Regions from separate parts of the Comamonas sp. B-9 genome, predicted to be linked through region 1. Evidence: predicted binding sites of a transcription regulator. Region 1 holds the regulator's gene; each other region holds the start of a gene.
What was found. Region 1 encodes LexA, which represses DNA repair genes until DNA is damaged. Its sites were predicted from a motif close to ACTGTATNNNNATACAGT; they were not measured.
Positions count from the first base shown of each region.

Region 2: a site for LexA is predicted at 1,172-1,189, ahead of H928_RS0119800 (putative DNA modification/repair radical SAM protein). Genes of this name have one in related genera too.
Region 3: a site for LexA is predicted at 850-867, ahead of H928_RS27620 (PA0069 family radical SAM protein). Genes of this name have one in related genera too.

Region 1 covers NZ_APCR01000221.1:200-2,464, reverse strand. Annotated here, with positions in the region: gene H928_RS0101630 (asparaginase) at 1-748, opposite strand, end outside; gene lexA (transcriptional repressor LexA) at 863-1,579, shown strand; gene H928_RS0101620 (hypothetical protein) at 1,724-2,265, shown strand, end outside.
Region 2 covers NZ_KE148643.1:32,702-34,966, forward strand. Annotated here, with positions in the region: gene H928_RS0119800 (putative DNA modification/repair radical SAM protein) at 1-1,038, opposite strand, end outside; gene H928_RS0119805 (tripartite tricarboxylate transporter substrate binding protein) at 1,240-2,214, opposite strand.
Region 3 covers NZ_KE148579.1:23,986-26,250, reverse strand. Annotated here, with positions in the region: partial or broken gene H928_RS33340 (acyltransferase family protein) at 1-263, shown strand, start outside; gene rnk (nucleoside diphosphate kinase regulator) at 307-720, opposite strand; gene H928_RS27620 (PA0069 family radical SAM protein) at 996-2,189, shown strand; gene H928_RS27615 (phosphoethanolamine transferase) at 2,186-2,265, opposite strand, start outside.

The DNA.
Region 1 (2,265 bases):
CCAGCCCCGGGCGCAGTCCCGCGTGGCTGGTGACGATCTCCACCCAGGGCCAGGGCTGGCTGGCCGGCACTGGCAAGGCGGCCAGCCACTGGCTGCCGCTGTAGCCGTCCGCTGTGCCTGGTGCCTGCGGGGCATAGCCCTGGCGCAGGCGCACGGTCACGCCATCTACCCAGCCCAAGGGGCCCTGCTCGCCCGAGGAAAAGGCCAGCAAGCGGTGCGGATGCACCTTTTGCAGCCAGCGCGCGCTGTGCAGCTCGCCGCCGCCCGTCACGGCCACCACCTCCCGCAGCAGAGGTTGGCCATCCGCATCCAGCGCCGCTGCGGCGGCCACGGCATCCTTGAGGTTTTGCGGGCCATCGGGCATCAAGGCATTGGCCGGGCGCATGGCGCAGGTCAGCACCACGGGCTTGGCCAGGCGTCCTAAAACGCAATGCAGGAACCAGGCAGTCTCTTCGAGCGTATCGGTTCCGTGGGTGATAACAACAGCGCGCACGGTCTCATCGCGCATGGCCGCATCGCAGCGCTTGAGCAGCGCATGCCAGACCTCGTCGTTCATGTCCTTGCTATCAATTTGCGCTATCTGCACCGCATCCAGCGGGCCTGCCGCAGCTGTCTCGATGCCGCTCACACCCGCCAGCAAGGCCGCAATGGACAGCTGGGCTGCGCGGTATTGGCCGGGTTTCTCGGCATCATCGGCCATGCCGGCAATGGTGCCGCCGGTGCCGATGATCAAAATTTTTGGCTGCAAGGCTTGCCTCCTGCAAAAAACTGGTTAAAAATACAGGTACTGGATTGATATACAGGTGTTGGGATGCACAGTGGCTTTGCTTCTGCCCGGCACCGCAGATCACACGGAGATCTTATGCGAGACCATCCCAAACTGACCGCGCGCCAACAAGAAATTCTGGACCTGATCCAGACCGCCATTTCGCGCACCGGCGCCCCGCCAACGCGCGCCGAGATTGCCAGCAAGCTGGGCTTCAAATCGGCCAATTCGGCAGAAGACCACCTCAAGGCACTGGCCCGCAAGGGCGTGATCGAGCTGGTCAGCGGCACCTCCCGGGGGATTCGCCTGCAAAGCGATACCGTGCGCTCCATCAATGCCGCTCGCGGCACGCGTTTCTCCTCACCGCTGGCAGGCGTGTCCAACGCCACCGCCGGCCTCGGCCGCGTGGTGCAAGAGCTCGCCCAGCTGGCCCTGCCGCTGATTGGCCGCGTCTCGGCCGGCTCGCCCATCCTGGCGCAAGAGCATGTCGACCAAACCTATACCGTGGAGGGCGGCCTGTTCCAGCAGCAGCCCGATTACCTGCTCAAGGTGCGCGGTATGTCGATGCGCGATGTTGGCATCATCGATGGCGATCTGCTGGCCGTCAAAGCCACGCGCGAGGCCCGCAACGGCCAGATCATTGTGGCGCGCCTGGGCGATGACGTCACCGTCAAGCGCCTGCAGCGCACCAAGGACGGCATTGAGTTGCTGGCCGAAAACCCGGATTACCTGCCCATCATCGTGCAGCCCGGCGAGCCCTTTGAGATCGAAGGCATTGCCGTGGGCCTGATCCGCAACACGATGCTGAACTAGGCCTAGCGGCCCTTCCGGCCACTTCGGCCCTCCCTTTTCTGCGCAACCCCAGGTAGCGGGCGTTGTGGGCTCTTGGCCCACAGCCCTGGGGGATGCGCTCGCCCTGCGCAATCCTGCTGTTACCCGTATACCAAGGAGTCTCCTATGCTTGTAGCAGATGCATTGCGCGCGCTTGCGCCCTTTTCCCTCGTCGCTGGCCTGCCCTGGTTCCAGTCCATCCAGCGTGCCATTGTGCGCAGCAACCGCCGCCGACCCGGCCATGGCGCCGCCAATGACGGCCAGCTCGCCGCCCAGGTGCACTGCTTTGCCACCGCGTCCTCTGCCGCTGTACAGCGTGGCGCCGCCCAGCAGCTGAGCTTGCTCGATGGCCAGGGCCTGAACATGTCCGGCGTGGACACGTCCGGCATGGAAAAGCCTCACGCAGACAGCCCTGCCGATGAGGCCCCCGCACAGCGCCCCATCGACCGCATCCGCCTGCCGCGCAAACCCGCTGCGCGCCGCCGCCTCTCGGTAGGCGTACAGTCCCACCCCCGCCCCTTCCTGTCGGTGCAGCGCTGCAGCGCCCAGGCCGCCAACGATGCCCCCATCAAGATGTACTGGGCCCAACCGGCCAGCCTGCACCGCCAAAAGGGTATGCGCTGGGCCATGTCGGGCAGCATGGCCGATATCTGTGCCGAGCTCGAACG
Region 2 (2,265 bases), on a different contig from region 1:
ACGGTTCAAATCTACCGGGAAATGCTGGCGCTGCGACAGCGCCCAGGCGAGCTTGGGGTCTAGCTCCAGATCGAGCATGCCGCCGGCCGCTGGTGCGGTAATTTCTGCCGGGCTGAAACCGTAGAAGCGCATCAGCCAATCGGCCTGGTAGAGCCGGTGCTCGCGGATCAGCGGCGGCGCCTGCAGCGGCAGATCGGACGAGGCATCGGGGATGGGGCTGAAGGCCGAGTAGTAGACCCGGCGCAGGCGCTGGCCGGTGTAGAGCGCGCTGCTGGTGAGCAGAATGGTCGCATCATTGGCACTGTCGGCGCCGACAATCATCTGCGTGCTTTGGCCGGCCGGCGCATAGCTGGGCGCAGCCGCGCGGGCCGCCTGGCGCTGGCGGGGCAGCGATACCAGCTTGCTGCCCTGCTGGTCTTGCGTCTGCTGCCGCGCGACCTCGATATGTTCTGCCACCTGGTGCATGGCAGAGGCAATGCCTAGCGCATCTTTCTCGGGCGCCAATTGCTGCAGGCCTTGCTGCGTGGGCAGCTCGATATTGATGCTGAGCCGGTCCGCATAGCGGCCCGCCAGGGCCAGCAGCTCAGGGGCAGCATCCGGAATCGTCTTGAGGTGGATATAGCCGCGAAAATCATGGTCCTCGCGCAGGCTGCGCGCCACCTCCACCAGCTGCTCCATGGTGTAGTCCGACGACTGGATGATGCCGCTCGACAAAAACAGGCCCTCTATACAGTTGCGGCGGTAAAAGTCCAAGGTCAGGCCCACCACCTCGGCCGCGCTAAAGCGCGCACGCTGCACATTGGAGCTTTTGCGGTTGATGCAGTAGCGGCAGTCGTAGATGCAGAAGTTCGTCAACAGAATCTTGAGCAGCGAGACGCAGCGGCCATCGGGCGTATAGCTGTGGCAGATGCCCATGCCCTCGGTCGAGCCCATCCCCTTGCCGCCCAGGGAGTTGCGGGGCTTGCTGCCGCTCGATGCGCAGCTGGCATCGTATTTGGCGGCATCGGCCAGGATCTGAAGTTTGGCGAGGGTTTGCATAGATACTGTGTATATGTACAGTATTCTAGCAAAACCCCCACAGCTTCGCCAGTGCGGGCGCGGTCCCGCTTGGGGAAGCGCCCCTCTGGGATGGCTGGAGGCGTGGGCCGGTTGAAGGTAGATTCTTGCAAATACTGTATATAAATACAGTTATCTCCAAAACCAATACCGTCTTAACGCCATTCGGCCATCAATGCTGGATCAAGCCTGCGGCCTCAGCTTGGCCAGCACGGCCTTTTCCTTGACGGTGGACTCGGCGGCAAACTTTTTGTAATCAGCGCTGTTCATGTAGATCGGCAGCATCTCAAAGCGCTGCAGCATGGCCTGGTAGCTTTCCATCTCCATCGCTTGCTTGAAGGAAGTGTGCAAGGCAGCTTGCACATCAACCGGCATGCCCTTGGGGCCCACCAGGCCAAAGGGCGAGTACTGCGTGGTCGGCAGGCCCAGTTCGATCAAGGTGGGGGTGTTGGGCAAGGTCGGCAGGCGCTTTTCGGTCCAGACATTCAAGGCGACCATGCGGCCCTGGTCCACATAGGGGATGACGGCGCTGGTGTCTGCCGCGACCATCACCTCGCCCGCCATCGTGGCGCGCATCAGCTCGGACGAGCCCTTGTAGGGCACATGCACCACATCCAGGCCCAGCTGCTGCGCAATGATGGCGGAGGTGACGTGGGGGGACGTGTAGGTGCCGGTATTGCCCAAGGTCAGCTTGCCAGGATTGGCCTTGGCCCAGGCCACCACATCCTGCCAGCTCTTGAGGCCGGACTGGGTGCTGGCCACCATGCAGAACGCATAGCCGGTGACATTGATGATGTAGCTCAGGTCCTCCACCGGGTTCCATTTGAGGCCGGTGGTAAAGGGCAGGCGCATCACGCTCATCGGCAGCTGGGCGATGGTGTAGCCATCCGCTGCCGTGTTCTGCAACTGGGTCGCGGGCAGCGAGCCAGCAGCGCCAGGGCGGTTCTCCACCACAATCGGCTGGCCCAGCACCTTGGCGGCGTTCTCGGCCAGTTGGCGCATCGTCAGATCGGTCGGCCCACCGGCCGGAAAAGCCACCACCAGCTTGATCGCCCGGGTGGGGAAGGTCTTGCTGGCATGGGCCAGCGATGCGCCCGCCCCCATCCATGCACCGGCTGCCGTGGCAGCCCCCGCTTGCAGCATGCTTCTGCGCGTCAACACCATATCTTTGTCTCCATTTCGGTCTATAGGCGACAAAGAGTGTAGAAA
Region 3 (2,265 bases), on a different contig from region 1:
AGATGGGCTACTCGGTGTTTCTGGTGCACTTTTCCATCGTGGTGCTGTGCAACGCGGTGGTCTCGCATGTCTGGCCGAGCCAGCCATGGCTGAACTGGCTGGGCATGGGCCTGGCCTTTGCGCTGTCGCTGCTGGCCGGGCGCGCGCTCTACCTGGGGGTGGAGGCGCGTACGCCCAGCTTGCGCTCTGTTGCCCGCTGGGAGCTGGGCCTGGTCGGGGGCGGCCTGCTGGTGACCCTGGTGGGGGCGCGCTTGTCGATGTAGGCAGGCCCTTGCCGGCGCTTGCCGGCGCTTGTCGGTTGGCCGCTCAGCGGTGCAGATCGCCGGCGCGCTCGGGCTGGTAGCTGATGCCGGTCACACGCACGGTCATGGTCTTTCCGCCCACGGACGGCCAGGCCAGCTCATCGCCAATCGCCAGGCCCAGCAGCGCACTGCCCACGGGTGCAAATACCGAAATCTTGCTGCTCGTGTCGTCCAGGTCTTTGGGGTAGACCAAGGTCAGCTGGAACTGCTTGCCCGATTCGGCAATGTCAAAGTTCACGGTGGAGTTCATCGTCACCACATCCGGCGGAATATCGCTGGGCTCCACGATATCGGCGCGGGCAATCTCGGCCTCCAGATCCGCCTTGCCGGGGAAGGCACTGGCCGGCATGGCCTCCAGCAGCGCTTCCAGGCGGTCCACATCCAGGGATGACAGGATGAGTTGGGGTTTGCGAGACATGAAAACTTCCTCCGGAGTATGTAATCCCCGAATGTAGGCCATGGCCCATTTCGCACCAAAACGGTGCGAATAGCCCTGGTGTGCGCGGCGCTTGCAGAGGCTGCCGGGATGGCGGGCAATGCATGAAATACTGTATATAAAAACAGTCATCATCCGTTAGTATGCCTGCCCGCCATCCCTCCATCCACACCGTTGACACTGCCCCGCTAGACGACCCGCAGGCCCTGCAGCGCTGCGCGGACGACCTGGATGGGCCTGTGCCAGTGCGCGTGCCGCTGCCGGTGGCCCGCAAGGGGCGCGGTGCGGTCGGTGTACCCCGCCACCGTTTTGCCAGCGATGTGCGGGAATGGGCTGACGATGGCTGGACCCCTGCAGCCGCTGAGGCGCCTGTGGCTGGCGATGCGGATCTGAACCTGGAAGAAGGCGCCTGGTGGCAGCAGGACGCCGAGAGCCTGCCGACCCAGGTGCACGAGGAGCGGGCACGCAGCGCGATCCAGAAAAACGACTCACCCGATATCTTCTTTGATCACTCGGTCAACCCCTACCGGGGCTGCGAGCATGGCTGCATCTACTGCTATGCCCGGCCCTACCACAGCTACCTGAACCTCTCGCCGGGGCTGGATTTTGAAACCCAGTTGTTTGCCAAGACCAATATTGCCCAGGTGCTCAAGGCCGAGATCAGCCGCCCGCGCTACCAGCCGGCCTCGCTCAATATCGGCTCGGCCACCGATTGCTACCAGCCGATCGAGCGCGAGCTGGGCCTGACGCGGCAGTTGATCCAGGTGCTCAGCGAGGCCGAGCACCCGTTCTCGCTGATCACCAAGAGCAGCGCGGTGGAGCGCGATACCGACCTGATTGCCGCTGCGGCGCGCAAGAACGCCGCGGCCGTCTACATCACGATCACCAGTCTGGACCCACAGCTGACCCGCCTGCTCGAGCCCCGGGCTGCGGCGCCGCACCGGCGGCTGCGCACGATACGCCGGCTGACGGAGGCCGGCATTCCGGTCGGGGTGAGCGTGGCGCCGCATATTCCGTTTTTGACCGAAGACATGGAAGAGGTGCTTGCAGCCGCGCGCGAGGCCGGCGCCACCACCGCCTTCTACACCGTGCTGCGCCTGCCCTGGGAACTCAATGTCGTGTTCCAGCAGTGGCTGCAGGCCCATTACCCACAGCGCGCCGCCCGGGTGATGCAGCGGGTGCGCGACCTGCACCAGATCAGCGAGGCCGACCGGCTGCGCGGCAAGAGCTATGACAGCCAGTCCTTCAGCCGCATGAAGGGCCAGGGCCTGTGGGCCGATCTGGTGCGCCAGCGCTTTGTGCGCGCCTGCGCGCAGCTGGGCTATGGGCGCGAGCGGCTGGAGATGGATTGGCGCGGTTTTGAGGCCTGGCGCGCGCAACAGGTGCAGCAGGCCGTGCGCCAGGGAGGCGCCGCGCAGGCGCCGCACCCTGGGCAGGGAAACCTGTTTTAGCCGCGCTTGCGAGCAGCGGCGACCGTGGTCGGCGGCTGCGCTGCAACGCTTGCAGGCACAGAGGCAGACGCCAGCT